DNA from 4 places in the Peribacillus sp. NJ11 genome. Region 1 is predicted to be linked to each of the others. Evidence: riboswitches for the same ligand, from Rfam matches in the RefSeq annotation. Region 1 holds a riboswitch; each other region holds the start of a gene.
The links. A riboswitch is a leader RNA that binds a small molecule or an ion and turns the genes downstream of it on or off. The one in region 1 is predicted to bind S-adenosylmethionine.
Positions count from the first base shown of each region.

Region 2: another riboswitch for S-adenosylmethionine. It lies ahead of QUF86_RS21240 (Na+/H+ antiporter NhaC family protein); the one in region 1 lies ahead of mtnW (2,3-diketo-5-methylthiopentyl-1-phosphate enolase).
Region 3: another riboswitch for S-adenosylmethionine. It lies ahead of mmuP (S-methylmethionine permease); the one in region 1 lies ahead of mtnW (2,3-diketo-5-methylthiopentyl-1-phosphate enolase).
Region 4: another riboswitch for S-adenosylmethionine. It lies ahead of metK (methionine adenosyltransferase); the one in region 1 lies ahead of mtnW (2,3-diketo-5-methylthiopentyl-1-phosphate enolase).

Region 1 covers NZ_JAUCFO010000001.1:3,488,580-3,492,331, reverse strand. The annotation lists gene QUF86_RS17295 (methylthioribulose 1-phosphate dehydratase) at 1-53, opposite strand, end outside; gene QUF86_RS17290 (2-hydroxy-3-keto-5-methylthiopentenyl-1-phosphate phosphatase) at 50-709, opposite strand; gene mtnW (2,3-diketo-5-methylthiopentyl-1-phosphate enolase) at 716-1,948, opposite strand; SAM riboswitch class I at 2,054-2,206, opposite strand; gene QUF86_RS17280 (pyridoxal phosphate-dependent aminotransferase) at 2,331-3,503, opposite strand; partial or broken gene QUF86_RS17275 (carbon-nitrogen family hydrolase) at 3,682-3,752, shown strand, end outside.
Region 2 covers NZ_JAUCFO010000001.1:4,328,434-4,332,185, forward strand. The annotation lists gene QUF86_RS21235 (chromate transporter) at 1-72, shown strand, start outside; gene QUF86_RS21240 (Na+/H+ antiporter NhaC family protein) at 272-1,588, opposite strand; SAM riboswitch class I at 1,762-1,870, opposite strand; gene QUF86_RS21245 (SOS response-associated peptidase) at 2,206-2,877, opposite strand; gene QUF86_RS21250 (hypothetical protein) at 2,938-3,093, opposite strand; gene hutG (formimidoylglutamase) at 3,388-3,752, opposite strand, start outside.
Region 3 covers NZ_JAUCFO010000001.1:3,622,179-3,625,930, reverse strand. The annotation lists gene mmuM (homocysteine S-methyltransferase) at 1-582, opposite strand, end outside; gene mmuP (S-methylmethionine permease) at 579-1,967, opposite strand; SAM riboswitch class I at 2,051-2,153, opposite strand; gene QUF86_RS17960 (flavin reductase family protein) at 2,380-2,988, opposite strand; gene QUF86_RS17955 (alpha/beta hydrolase) at 3,009-3,617, opposite strand; gene QUF86_RS17950 (ring-cleaving dioxygenase) at 3,617-3,752, opposite strand, start outside.
Region 4 covers NZ_JAUCFO010000001.1:1,812,281-1,816,032, forward strand. The annotation lists gene pckA (phosphoenolpyruvate carboxykinase (ATP)) at 1-1,300, opposite strand, end outside; SAM riboswitch class I at 1,717-1,879, shown strand; gene metK (methionine adenosyltransferase) at 2,042-3,235, shown strand; gene QUF86_RS09005 (gamma carbonic anhydrase) at 3,668-3,752, opposite strand, start outside.

The DNA.
Region 1 (3,752 bases):
AGTTCTGCTTTAATATCCGCTAACTCCAGCCATTCTTCTGTATGAGTGTTCACGCATTTACCAACTCCCGCTGCTTTAAAATGTCAATTACATCATAAAACGTTTCAAATCCTTGATGAAGAATCCCTTCCCTATCGCATTTCTCAAGCAGTATGTCACGAGCTATGACAAAATCTGCCTGTTTTGCCGCTTCAAAATCCGTTACTGAATCTCCAATAACTAATTTAAAATCATCCGCACTCGCAATTTCCCTCATAATTGATGGCTTACAGCAACCACAATCATTTTTACATTGGTCATCACAGGCATGTGGCCACTCAATATAAATTTTTTCCTTATTGAAAAATGCATGGTTGCAATAAACGGATTCTGATGGCAAGATATCATTTAAAAGAGGTGCTATGAAAAAATCCATGCCTCCGCTTACAATATATAAAGGGATGTTGGCTTGTTTCGTATACTCAACGAATTCATAAAACCCTGGACGAATGCCGGCCGACTCACATACATATTGAATGATGTCATCCTTCAAGCCACTATCAAGCAGGGAAAACATATCCCCTACGCCAGAAGATATACTGATTTTTTGCTGAAGGACATCGTCTTTCAACTCTTCCCATTCCGGAGGAGCAAATTTTTTCATGATGGAAATGATATTATCTGTGTTGGTGATCGTTCCGTCAAAATCACAAAAGATGATTGGTTTCATTATTTCTTATAAGCCTCCCCATAACACAAGAGCTTTTTTTAGTGTTTCTTCCTCAGCCGCCGCTTCAGATAGGTCCTTTCCTGCTAGAACGGCTTCCACAGCAGAACGGAAAGCCTTGGCCCCGCCCTCTGCTCCGTCAGGGTGCCCGTGAATTCCGCCCCCTGCATTAATCACGCTATCGAGTCCAAAATCCTTGATTAGGTCCGGAACCATGCCTGGATGAATGCCTGCAGAAGGAACAGGGAAGGCTTTTTTCCATGAAAGTTCATCTTTTGTCAGAGCTTCAGCAATCGCCAAGGTCTCCTTTTTTTCTAGTGCGACATTTCCATAAGGGGATGGGAACAAGGATAAATCCGCACCTGATAACCTTACTAATTTACCAAGCAATAATGGATAGCCGATCCCATAAAATGATGAAGATGCCAATGCCCCGCTAAATGCGGGGTGCGCCATGATCGGTAGCCTGATTCGATCATGCTCACTCAGGGCCTGCAATACATCCAAACCATATGTATGAACGTTGAACAATAAAGCATCCGCCCCTGCTTCAGCAGCTTGCTCCGCCTTATCCAATAAATCAAATGTTTTCCCTGATAGATTGACAGCGTATAAGGTTCGGTGGCCAGTGGTTTCATAGACTTCATTCAATATTCGTTTTCCAGTTTTTATTCTATCGAAAAATGGAGTCTGTTCCTGGTCGAAGAGAATTTCATCATCTTTAACTAGGTCGACACCTCCTAATGCTTGTCGCTTCAGTTGCTCATTATGGAAGGTTAGGTCCCTTCCTAATACACCTTTAAAGATGCTCATCACCAGGGGCCGGTTATATACGTCAATCTTTTCCCTAATGCCTGCAATGCCAAATTGCGGCCCTGGGAAAGCTTTTTGAATCTCACCGACAAAATCCAAGTCAATAAGTTTTATTTCTCCGTCCAATGAAAGTTTGCCGAAGACCGTCGTGAGGATTGCAGGTAAATCATTGGAGAAATTCCCTGCCGGATAGGCAATTTTAATTAGTGAACGGTACACTTTACGATTAAAATATCTGTTTGCCTTCTCTTCTTCAGATAGTGGTGTCACCGATACGACACGACCCTTATGTTTTTCCAGTTGCTTCTGGACCAAATGGGGCAGGTCCGTCCATGTTCCCACAGTCAATCCTAAGGCAATGCTTTCTGCTTTTTTCTCATGATTTCCATTAAAGTCATGAATTAAATAAGTAGCGACTATCTCGCTCATTTGATCACTCCTATATCACGTTAGTAAACTCTCGAAGTCATTAACCTGAAATGGTCTCAAAATGGCAAAAGCCCCTTCATAAAGAAGAGGCTTTAAAAAGCCATCTTCTTATCTCCCAGCCATTAGCTGCAAGAATTAGCACCGTGCCTTGTGGATTTCAAGAAAATCCGGCGAAGAATTCCGCCCCATTTTACAATGGAATTACGGTCGGTTGCTGGGCTTCATAGGGCTAGTCCCTCCACCTGCTCAAAATAAGAAAACGCTGATATATAGTTACATTCAAGTATCGAAAGATTAAGAATTTATTTTGTATTCTGACACGTAATCCATACTTTGTCAATAATTTCTTGTCTATTTAACCGTGGATAAATTGAATCCTCCGTTAAAATAATTTTAATGTACGTATCCGTTCCACAGCCTCTTCAAGCCGTTCTTCCGAAGTCAGAAGCCCTACCCTGACGTAACCTTCGCCAAATTCACCGAATCCATTCCCTGCGGCAACAGCTACGTGGGCATGCGTTAATAGATAGTCTGCAAAACTCTCGGACGTAAAACCTTTTGGTACCTTGAGCCAGGCAAAGAATGATGCCTCGGGAGCTTTGACATCCCATCCGATTGCCCTCAATCCCTCAATGAAAACATTCCTGCGTCCCTCATACATCTTCACTAACTCATCTACACAGCTCTGCGAGTCCAGCAATGCGCTTGCCGCTGCTTCCTGTATCGCTGGAAAGAGACTAACATAAAGATGGTCTTGCAATAGTTCAAGAGCTTCTATGACACTTTTATTCCCCACTGCAAAACCGACTCTCCACCCTGCCATATTGTATGTTTTCGATAGTGTGTAAATTTCTATCCCTACATCCTTCGCTCCCTCTGCCTGGAGAAAGCTTATCGGTTTTTTTCCGTCGAATCCTATTGCCCCATAAGCGAAATCGTGGACCACGCAAATCGAATGCTCTTTTGCAAAGGAGACGGTTTCATCAAAGAAACTTTCAGTTGCAGAAGCTCCTGTGGGATTATTCGGATAGTTCAAGAACATCATTTTGGCTTTATCAAGCACTTCTTTATGTATGTCATTGTATTTCGGAAGAAAATCATTTTCTTCTGTCAAGGGCATCAGTTCGGTCTTTGCCTGGGCTAAAACGACACCGGAAAGATAATCCGGATAGCCGGGATCTGGAACAAGGATCGTATCACCTGGATTCAATAAACACTGCGGCAGTTCGACAAGACCTGCCTTCCCCCCGAAGAGAATCGCCACTTCACTATTCGGATCCAGCTTGACACCATATTCACGTTCATAAAAGACGGCAGCAGCATCTTTTAAATATTGATGTCCCCGAAACGGCGAATATTTATGATTAATCGTTTTTTCAGCGGCAACCTGTAAACTTTTCACGATATGTTCAGGCGTCGGTTGATCAGGATTTCCCTGGCCTAAATTAATGACATCATGACCCTGCGCCGTAATCGCATTGACTTTTGCGACTAGAGATGCAAAAAATTGCTTGGGCAGTTTTTGAAGTTGTCTGGATTTTTCGAATTGCAACATTTATACACCTTCTCTGAAATTTCTTGAAATTCTAGACACAAATGATATATGTTTATCATAGTCTTGTAAAGCATTTTTTACATGTGGGTTTTAAACGATGAAGTGGAAAATTGCCTGCATTCAATTGGATATTGCCTTCGGGCAACCAGATATCAATTTTCAGGTTGCAGAATAATGGATGGAAATAGCAGCAATGTCCAAACCCGATATCGTTATTTTACCAGAGCTTTGGTCAACAGGATACGACTT
Region 2 (3,752 bases), 840 kb from region 1:
TTGAAATTACGCTGGCACCCAGCCTATGTCATTATTCTTTCTGGTTTAGTTGGTGTTGTCCTCTATTCATAACGACTAGCTCACACAACCATTATGCGTTGGGTTAATCAATATGAATCGTAATTCCTAAACATTGATAACACTTAAACTGATGGAAGATCGAGGGTACATCGCTCTTTTTAATTATTTTTCACCAATGTTTCCATACACCTTACAAAGTAAAACCCTGAATCTAATGATTCAGGGTTTATTTTCATGCTTATTCTCATTATTAAGAAGTACGTTTCTTCGTTTCTTTATCTACCGGCTGAAATCGCGGATAACCAATCAAGATGGCTATGACTCCACAAAGGCCAATTAGTATTGGGTAATATGAATACGGCAAGATGCTTAACGGAGAAATATGTGCTACCCCAGCTGCAACAAGCAGTTGTGCCCCATATGGAATTAACCCCTGAATGCAGCATGCAAAAACATCAAGTAAGCTCGCCGATTTACGCGGATCGATTCCATACTTTTCAGCAATATTTTTGGCAAGTGGCCCGGCAATGATAATTGATATCGTGTTATTTGCCGTGGAAAGGTTCGTCAAACCAACAAGCCCGGCAATGCTGAATTCAGCCCCTTTTTTAGTTTTGCTGTTTCGGGTTACGAGGTGGAGAAGATAATCGATACCGCCATTATGCTTGATTACAGCTACCATTCCTGCGATTAAAATGGCCAGGAAAGAGATTTCATACATTCCCGCCATCCCTTCTCCGATTTTTTGAATGACACCCAACGGTTGATAACTTCCATCCGCCAAGCCGATAATTCCGGCAAATACGATTCCGATGGATAGGACCAGGAACACATTGACACCTGCCAATGCAGTGATCAATACACAAAGATACGGAAGGATCTTCACCCAATTATAAGAATGTTGAGCGATGGCAGCTTGTTCACCCATTGTTAAAATTCCAAGGATGACACATGTGATGATGGCCGCAGGTAAAACAATGAAAAAATTCACTTTGAACTTATCCTTCATTTTCGTTCCCTGCGTACGAACTGCAGCGATTGTCGTATCTGAAATGAAGGAAAGGTTATCCCCAAACATCGCACCACCAATAACGGCCGCCATTGAAAAGGCAAGCGAAATATCGGTTTGCTCACTAATTCCCACCCCAATAGGTGCTAGTGCTACAATCGTTCCCATGCTCGTCCCCATGGATAGAGAGATAAAGCAAGCGATGATGAAAATCCCTACCATTAATAGATTTTGCGGAAAAACCGCTAAGGCAAGATTCACCGTAGATTCAACTGCCCCCATGCCATTTGCAACTTCGGCAAAAGCGCCTGCCAAAAGGAAAATGATAACCATTAACATAATATTGGCATCCCCGGCGCCTTTACAGAAAATTTCAACCTTTTGATTGAAAGACTCTTTCCGATTCATTGCCAATGCAGCTGCCGATGCAATTGAAATCGCTACAATCACCGGAAAAGAATAAAAATCTTTTGTAATGATTCCGGACCCTATAAATAAAATCAAAAAAACGACAAATGGGATCAATGCCCACGGATTCCCTTTATTGTTTGCACTCATGATGTACACCTCTTTTTATTTTTCCCATGACATGTGTCACAGCACTTATTCTTCTAACATTTTTCGTAAATAACACCTTCATGGAAGCTATAGCTAAAAATACTTTCAGCATAAAAAAGACCTCTTCCATTAAACACAACAAGAAGAGGTCTTTTAATTTATAAAAAACGCCCTCCTTATCTTTCAGGCAAAAATCAGCCTGCTGGATTTGGCACAGCACTCCTATTAAAGTCTGCTGCCGAGACATCTTCGGGCCAGTCCCTCCGTCTCTCTTGATAAGAAGATTTAAATTATATAATGATATTATCAAATGCACCGGTGTCCAAGAGAAAAGAAGCAGGCTGGTAACTTGCTATAACCGCTCCAAGTTTACCTCTGTCCACTCTCGGAAAGTGACATCGAAAGCCTTATTGAAAAGCAAATATAAGAGTACAGCATTTTATGTATTTTCGCAAGGTTTAGTTTAAAAGTATTTCAAATGTGGACCTTAATATTTTAAACGGACTTTTACATGTACAGTAAATAAGGTATTTGGGTTAATTGTGATATTTGGATGAAATCTCAAATAATGTCATTTGTCTGGACGGAACTAAAATAAAAAGAGGTCAAAGGACCTCTTAGCAAATTTGTTGTATTAGGTTTGGTGAATTATTTTTAGTTGAGTTCACATCAGTCGATACCTCAAATGCTTCCATTTGTTCAGAATCGAATGATTTTAAATACTGCTGTAGAAAGGCAGGATCATTAATGGATGGATTCAACCAATCTTTTTCATCTTCAGGTTTAAGGATGACAGGCATGCGGTCATGAATGCTGGTCATTAGCTCATTAGGAACGGTTGTTATAACTGAGCACGAATAGATGTTGATTCCTTCTGGAGATTTCCAGGATTCCCAGAGACCTGCCATTCCAAATGGCGCATGATTTTTAAGCTTTATTCGCATGGGTATTTTTCGCCTGGGTTCCTTCTTCCACTCATAAAATGAATCAGCGATTATCAAGCATCGTTTCTTCTTATACGCATTCTTGAAGCTTGCCTTCTCAGCAATGGTTTCCGCTCTGGCATTGATCATTTTGTAGCCCAGTTTTTCATCTTTTGCCCAGAAAGGAATGAGTCCCCACCGAAGATATCCAAGTCGATTCCTTGCTCCGTCATTAATGACGGATAGCACGGAGTGGGAAGGTGCAATATTGTAGCTGAATTGGTATTCTTCATCAAAAGGTCCTTGAATATTAAACCGTTCTTTTATTTCTTCAATGTCCGTGAAAAGCGTGAAACGTCCGCACATAATATCGCCTACCGTTTTAGGATTTATTACAGTGTAACAAATAGGACGGGCAGGTACAAATCAGCGTTCTAAAATCCTGATGTCGGTAAATGGTTGATTAAATAATTCGCTGGAAATCAAAAGTGTGCCCAGGACTTCTCTCTCATCTTCAGCTTTAATGATTTCTGACAAAATTAAGGTACTGCCATTCCTGACCGTTACATTATATTCATTCATAGGATCCCCCTCATTAGGCTAGATGGTTGTTATTATAAACCAAAAACCCACAAGTATCATTATTGACCTTTAGTAGAGTCGTAGTTAATCCACTAATGATGAGTCTATATAGGAGTACACCGCTATTTACATATACATAAAAAAGACTGTCCATGAATGATCACAGACAGTCTGGTCAACAGGTTTTTCACTTCAACAAATTTTTACCGGTGATGATAATGGGGATAGCAAAAAGGTCGATGAGGAATGCCTCTTGTTATTCCGTGGGAGTTACCCATAATCCATGTCCATTTATTATTTAAAATTCAGCAAAACCTCATTTATTAAATGTGCTGCCAATGTAACCGTTTTATTATTTTCGTCCAACGAAGGATTCACTTCCGAGATATCAAAGGAGAGGATCTTTTCATTTGATACGACATGCCTAATAATCGCACGGACCAATTTCGGATTAAGTCCAAACGGAGAGGGTGCACTTACCCCAGGTGCGTAGGCTGAATCAATAACGTCCGTACATAATGTAAGAATAATGAAGTCATTTTTCTTAACGAATTCATTTATCCGCTGCTTGGTTTCATCCATTTCGTTCAATGACAAATCTTCTTCCAATATGTAATCGACCTTATTCCTCTCAGCAGTTTCAAACAGGGCCTTCGTAT
Region 3 (3,752 bases), 130 kb from region 1:
AGCATACACTTCTGGATAATCCTTCAATAATGAATCCAATACTTTTGCTTCTTGAAGGGATGGAATCGTTTCAAATGCTAGGAGATCAGCACCTGCTTCAATCAAAGCTGATATTCTTGGGCGATGAAATTCTACTAAGGTTTCATCTGAAACACCATAGTTTCCTACATATTCTGAACCATCTGCAAGGTACGCCCCATAAGGTCCAACTGATGCAGCAACCAATGGCTTAGGTCTATTTGTTTGCGTTTCATCCTTCCAATAATCATCCCTTGCTTTCCTTGCGAGTAACACCGTTTTCCGAATTAACTCCATGGCCTCTTTTTCTTGTATCCCACGCAGGGAGAAACCTTCAACGGTGGCTTGGTAGCTTGCAGTTATCGCACAGTCCGCTCCAGCACGAAAATATGCAGAGTGAACCTGATAAATCACTTCTGGATTTTCAAGTAATACACGTGCAGACCACAGGGGATCGTCCAAATCACATCCATACCGCTCGAGCTCTGTAGCTAGAGCTCCGTCCAGAATCATGACTGAATGATCTCGTAAAATAGCGTCAATTGGGTTTATTTTATTCTTCATGGTTTTACTCCTCTTTTCTTTGAAGATTGTGTAATATAATAAGTTCCATAGCAAAACAAAATAAATGGAATACCACAATAAAGTGCTATCCGTTGTGTAGGATCAAAGGCAATTCCTATACATGAAGCAAGACAAAGCATGAAAGAAACGATTGGTACGAACGGATATAATGGTGTACGATAAGCCAAATCATTTACTGAATTTCCTTCTTTTATAAAACGTCTTCGGAATAGGAACTGTGAAGCGCTAATACTCATCCAAACTACAACCACGGCTAGACCCGAAATGGATACAAGGACGATATACACCGTATCCGGTGCAATAATACTCGAGAACAAGGCTAAACCACCACCCAACATACTGAAAATGACTGCATTTATCGGAACGCCTCTTTTTGTTAATTTTGCAAATATTGGTGATATCGTTTTCTTATCTGCAAGGGACCAAAGCATTCTGGAAGAGGCATATAGACCTGAGTTTGCAGCAGACAAAATGGCAGTTAAAATAACAAAGTTCATGATATCCGCTGCATATGGCACTCCAATTCGTTCAAGAACTGCAACAAAGGGGCTCTCTAATACGCTTGCATCCGAAACAGGCAATAATGCGGATAATACAACGATGGTTCCTACAAAAAAGATGATCAATCTCCATAATGTCATGCGGATTGCCTTTGGTATCGTTTTTTCTGGATTCACAGTTTCTCCAGCTGCAATTCCGATTAATTCAGTTCCAGAAAATGCGAAATTCACCGCAAGCATCGTCATTATAATGGCAAAAGCACCATTCGGAAATAAACCTGCACTTGTAAAATTGGAAAATAGCGGTGCTGGTTGTGAGTTAGTCATTGGAATAAAACCTACCATTGTCGCTGCTCCCAAAATAATAAATATCACAATCGCAATTACCTTTATAGACGCAAACCAAAATTCGGATTCAGCGAAAAACTTAACGGTCCAAGCATTTAATACCAAGACCAATATGGCAAATAGAGCACTCCATATCCAGACATTGATTGATGGAAACCATCGCTGCATCAACAATCCTGCAGCCGTGAATTCCGAACCTAGTGCAACAGTCCAGGTTAACCAATATAACCAAGCTACTGTAAACCCTGTCCCTGGTCCGATGTATTTGGCTGCGTAGCTATGAAACGCACCTGTCTCGGGCATATGTACTGCCAGTTCACCTAGACATAGCATGACTAGATAAACCACTAATGCTCCAATCAGATACGAAAGGATGGTGCCAAACGGGCCAGCCTGCTGAATCGTATAACCCGAACTTAAGAACAAACCTGTTCCAATCACCCCGCCAAGCGATAGCATGATTAAATGCCGTGTTTTCATTTCCCTTTGAAATTCCTGTTTCCTTTTGTTCTCCATTCATACTCTCCTTTATCCTGCATCCAGAAAAAAACGAAAACGCACTCTAAAAAGAGTGCGCTACTGACAAATAAAAACGTACGGTCTTATCTATCAAGGTTTCACCCCCTGGAATTAGCACAGTGTCTTAGCAGACCTGTTGCTGAGGTTTCATAGGGCCAGTCCCTCCACCTCTCTGGATAAGAAATTAATTTTTTATAACTTTATCAATCTATGAAAAAATTGTCAAGTTTTGTTTTGGAATATAAAGAATTCCCTTTACATTCGGACTATTTTGTCACCTCCGGCATGATTGCTTGTTTTGGTACAGTCGCTCACCGTAGAATTGCAGATAATGCTAACCGGAAATAATTTTGGTATAAAAAAAATGACGACATCTTAAAAGATGACGCCATTTTTTCTTTCTTATCACTTAAGGTCGTTCCATTTCAAATAATTCCCCTAGTTTTGTATAAGTATGACCCGCTAATCTTGCTACAGGTTTAAGCCCATTCTGGTCAATTCGGCCATTATGGTAAATATCTTGCTCTATATGATAGCAGACTATTTTACCTATCAATAAATCACAACCAGGTTTATCTAGGGAACCTCCCAATGGAATCGCATGCTCTAATGTACATTCAAAGCGTACCTTCGCTTCTTGCAATCCTGGTACGGATACCTTATCACTAACAGCCGTCGTGAAATTGGTCAGGCCCAATTCACTTTCATCCGATGGGAGTTCCTTGGCCGTTCGATTTGCATCAGCAACATTATTTTCATCAGTGATATGAACAACGAATTCCCCTGATTGAATTGCATTTCGTGCAGTGTCCTTTGAAACTCCTTCTTTCCGTTGAACAGAAATGGAAATCATCGGAGGATTGGAACTGACTATGTTAAAAAAGCTGAACGGCGCTATATTGATGGTACCGGTTTCGGATTGTGTCGTAATCAGAGCTATGGGTCTCGGTATAATGCTTCCAGTCAAAAACTTATAATTTTCCCGTTCAGTCAGACCTTCAGGATTTACTGAAATCATCTTCATTCCCTCTTTCATTCTTATATAAAGTTCTTATGAAACCATGAACCTGCTGCCTCGACCTCTGAACGTGTTAACTGATGACCGTAATTTTCCCAGTGAACTTCCACCGAAGCACCAGCTTGCAATAAAAGTTGTTTAAGTTCATCCGTTTCTTCTGCCGGGCAAATCGGATCGTTTTTACCTGCAGCAATAAATACAGGTATATCTGAGAGTGACGGCATAGCAATCCCTCGTCTAGGCACCATTGGATGATGAAGAATCGCTCCTTGTAGTGCCCCTTCGAAATGGAACATCAAACTTGCCGCTATATTTGCACCATTAGAATAACCTAATGCTACCACTCTGTCACGGTCGAAGTCATATTGTCCGGACGCTAATTCCAAGAAGTCATTAAGCTCATTCGTACGGAAAATCAAATCTTCTTCATCAAAAACCCCTTCAGCTAACCGGCGGAAAAAACGAGGCATTCCGTTTTCAAGTACATTTCCCCGTACACTCAATACGGATGAACCCGGTGAAACCATTTCCGATAATGGCAAGAGATCTGATTCCGTTCCTCCAGTACCATGTAAAAGCAAAAGTACCGGAGCTTCTGGATTACTTCCTTTTTGAAAAATATGTTTCATCATTTATCCTCCTCTAGTACTCTCGGCACTGCCGGCAGTAACGTTTTCTCCATGATTCCCCTTTTTTCTTCCAGCCATGGCGGGAGCATCAATTTACTACCCATCGTTTCCTTCGTCTCATCATGAGCAAAGCCA
Region 4 (3,752 bases), 1.7 Mb from region 1:
CGTATGCTCCGCCAGTCCACCCAGTGTTGACAAGGTATACTTTTGCATTGTGCTCGTCAATTTTATCACCAAGCATCTCAGCATAGCGTTGAGCGGGAAGCGGTAAGAACGGTGAACCGAAGCAAGTGGAGAATGTAGCTTCCGGAGAAGTTACCCCTCTTTCAGTACCAGCCAATTTACTAGTGTAACCACTTAGGAAATGGAACATTGCCTGTTCTTTGGAAAGCTTGCTGATTGGAGGCAGAACGCCTGAAGCATCAGCTGTTAAGAAAATGATTGTATTTGGGTGTCCTGCAATACTTGGGTTCACGATGTTATCGATCGCTTGCATTTGGTATGCAGCACGGGTGTTTTCAGTCAATGAACTGTCATCATAGTCCGCTTCACGTGTATCCGGGTCCACAACTACATTTTCCAATACGGCACCGAAGCGGATCGCATCGAAAATTTGTGGTTCTTTTTCACGTGAAAGGTTGATCGTTTTCGCATAGCAGCCACCTTCGATGTTGAATACACCGTTAGAAGACCAGCCGTGCTCGTCATCGCCAATCAGTTTACGGCTAGTGTCTGCGGATAAAGTTGTTTTACCTGTTCCAGACAGTCCGAAGAATAAAGCGACGTCCCCTTCACGTCCTACGTTAGCAGAGCAATGCATTGGAAGGATTCCAGCCTCTGGAAGTAAGTAGTTCATGATCGAGAAGATCGATTTTTTCATTTCTCCTGCATATTCCGTTCCGCCGATCAGGATGGTACGGCGTTCAAATGAAACGATGATGAAAGTTTCAGATGAAGTCCCGTCCACTTCTGGGTCTGCTTTGAAATTAGGTGCCGAAAGAATTGTGAATTCAGCTTCGTGACCTCTTAATTCCTCTTCGTTCGGACGGATGAACAAAGTATGGGCAAAAAGATTATGCCAAGCATATTCGTTAACAACTCGGATTGGAAGACGTGATGATTCGTCTGCACCAGCGAAACCTTTGAAAACGAAAATCTCTTCTTTTGCTTTTAGGTAGTCAACTACTTTATTATATAGTTTATTGAACACATCTTCAGAAATTGGCTGGTTCACTGAACCCCAATCGACTTTATCCTTAACGGATGCTTCTTCCACGATATATTTATCTTTAGGTGAACGACCAGTATATTTGCCGGTTTCAGCTTTTACTGCGCCAGTTGATGTTAGTACGCCTTCATTTCTGCTTAATACTTTTTCGACCAATTGAGGAACTGAAAGTTGAGTTTGAACATTGTTTCCTGTTAATAACTGGTGTAACTCATTAGAAACATCTACAGAATTCATATATGAGATACCTTCCTTTGTTTAAGTTTTTATATTACAATTAGTATAACACATTCATTTAAATAGTCTATACTATTTCTTTTAATTTGTGATTATTTTCAACTGGTTGCGTTAATCATTTTTCATTATTAAGGCGCAGGAACCGAGTCATTACTATTGCATATACTTACATGGAGTGAAAATTTTATTTTAAATAGGAAGTAATTAAGCAACATATTTCTAATTGGCCGTTCCTGTTAGTATGCTTTATTTTCTATTATTAATGGCAATTTTCAACATTTCTATTCGCAGTCTGCCTTGGAAACCCTTTGAAGACGCTGAAACAACCCGTTTTTTCAAGTGGGGGGATATGTTCTTTTTAGAAAAACATTGACAAGTTCCAACCTGATACGATATTATCTTAAATTGTACGGATTCTCTTATCCCGAGTTGGTGGAGGGACAGGCCCTTTGAAACCCAGCAACCTGCCATATTGAACTTGACTCCAAGATCGATCGCCGAAAATAAAGCGATGTTCTTCAAGGAATAGTGGTGATGGTGCTAACCTGAGCAAGGTAAAAAACCCTTGAACGATAAGAGTGAAAGGATAGAAGACAGAATTTTAAACCTTTCCTCATTTGCCAGGGAAGGTTTTTGTGTTTTTATAAGTAATTCTGTGTCTATAGTTGAAACTAATGAGGGAAACGAGTTCCGTAAAAATCAGGCTTATGCCTACAACATACTAACTTCCAAGGAGGAAATATGATGTCAAAGAAACGTCTATTTACTTCTGAATCTGTTACAGAGGGCCATCCGGACAAAATTTGTGATCAGATTTCAGATTCCATTTTAGATGCTATCCTTGCTAAGGATGCAAATGCACGTGTTGCGTGTGAAACAAGTGTAACAACAGGTCTTGTGCTTGTTGCTGGTGAAATTACAACATCCGCTTACGTGGATATTCCGCGTATCGTTCGTGATACCATTGCAGGAATTGGTTACACACGTGCGAAATACGGTTTCGATGCTGAAACTTGTGCTGTATTGAGTTCCATTGATGAGCAGTCTGCCGATATCGCAGCTGGCGTCGATAAAGCATTGGAAGCTCGTGAAGGAAACATGTCAGAGGAAGAAATCGATGCAATCGGTGCAGGGGACCAAGGTCTTATGTTCGGATTTGCTTGTAATGAAACAGAAGAGCTTATGCCGCTTCCGATTTCATTGGCACATAAACTTTCATTCCGCTTGGCTAAAGTTCGTAAAGATGAAACTCTTGCTTACTTACGCCCTGATGGTAAAACACAGGTAACTGTGGAGTATGATGAGAATAACCGTCCTGTACGTGTAGATACGATCGTTATCTCTACACAGCATGATGCAGAAATTACGCTTGAACAAATTCAAGCCGATATAAAAGAACATGTGATTAAAGCAGTTGTTCCAGCTGAATTGATCGATGCTCAAACTAAGTACTTCATCAACCCGACCGGCCGTTTCGTAATTGGCGGACCTCAAGGGGATGCTGGTCTTACTGGACGTAAAATCATCGTTGATACGTACGGCGGATACGCTCGTCACGGCGGTGGTGCATTCTCTGGTAAGGATGCTACTAAAGTTGACCGTTCTGCGGCATATGCAGCGCGTTACGTTGCGAAAAACATCGTTGCCGCTGGCCTTGCTGACAAAGCGGAAGTTCAATTGGCATACGCAATTGGTGTGGCAGAGCCTGTATCGATCTCGATTGATACATTCGGAACTGGTACAGTTAGCGAAGAAGTCCTAGTTGACCTAGTTCGTGCAAACTTCGACCTTCGTCCAGCTGGTATCATCAAAATGCTTGATCTTCGTCGCCCAATCTACAAACAAACAGCTGCATACGGACATTTTGGCCGTACAGATGTCGATCTTCCATGGGAACGCACGGATAAAGCAGAAACATTAAAAGCACAAGCATAATCCATAGAAAAAAGGTGTCCCGCAAAAGCGGGGCACCTTTTTTCTATGGATTAATTTTGCCTTCAGGGGGAATAATTCAAGAAATCGATAGTTACTCTAGAGTTAGGAGTTTACTCGTGAAATTGGAGCAAATACTCGCGAGTTAGGAGCAAATACTCGTGAAATTGGAGCATTTACTCGCGAGTTAGAAGCATATACTTGTGAGTCAGGGTCGTATACTCGTGAAATTGGAGCAAATACTCAGAGTTAGGAGCAAATACTCGTGAGTTAGGAGCATTTACTCGTGAGTTAGGAGTTTACTCGTGAATTGAGTATATACTTGTGAGTCAGGGTCGTATACTCGTGAAATTGGAGCAAATACTCGTGAGTTAGGAGCAAATACTCGTGAAATTGGAGCATTTACTCGCGAATTAGGAGTATTTACTCGTTAGTTTATTTTATTCGTTCTGCCGTTTTATAGTATTGTCCTTTTTCGGCATATTCGCGTACGATTCGTTCCATATCCTGGCGATCTTCT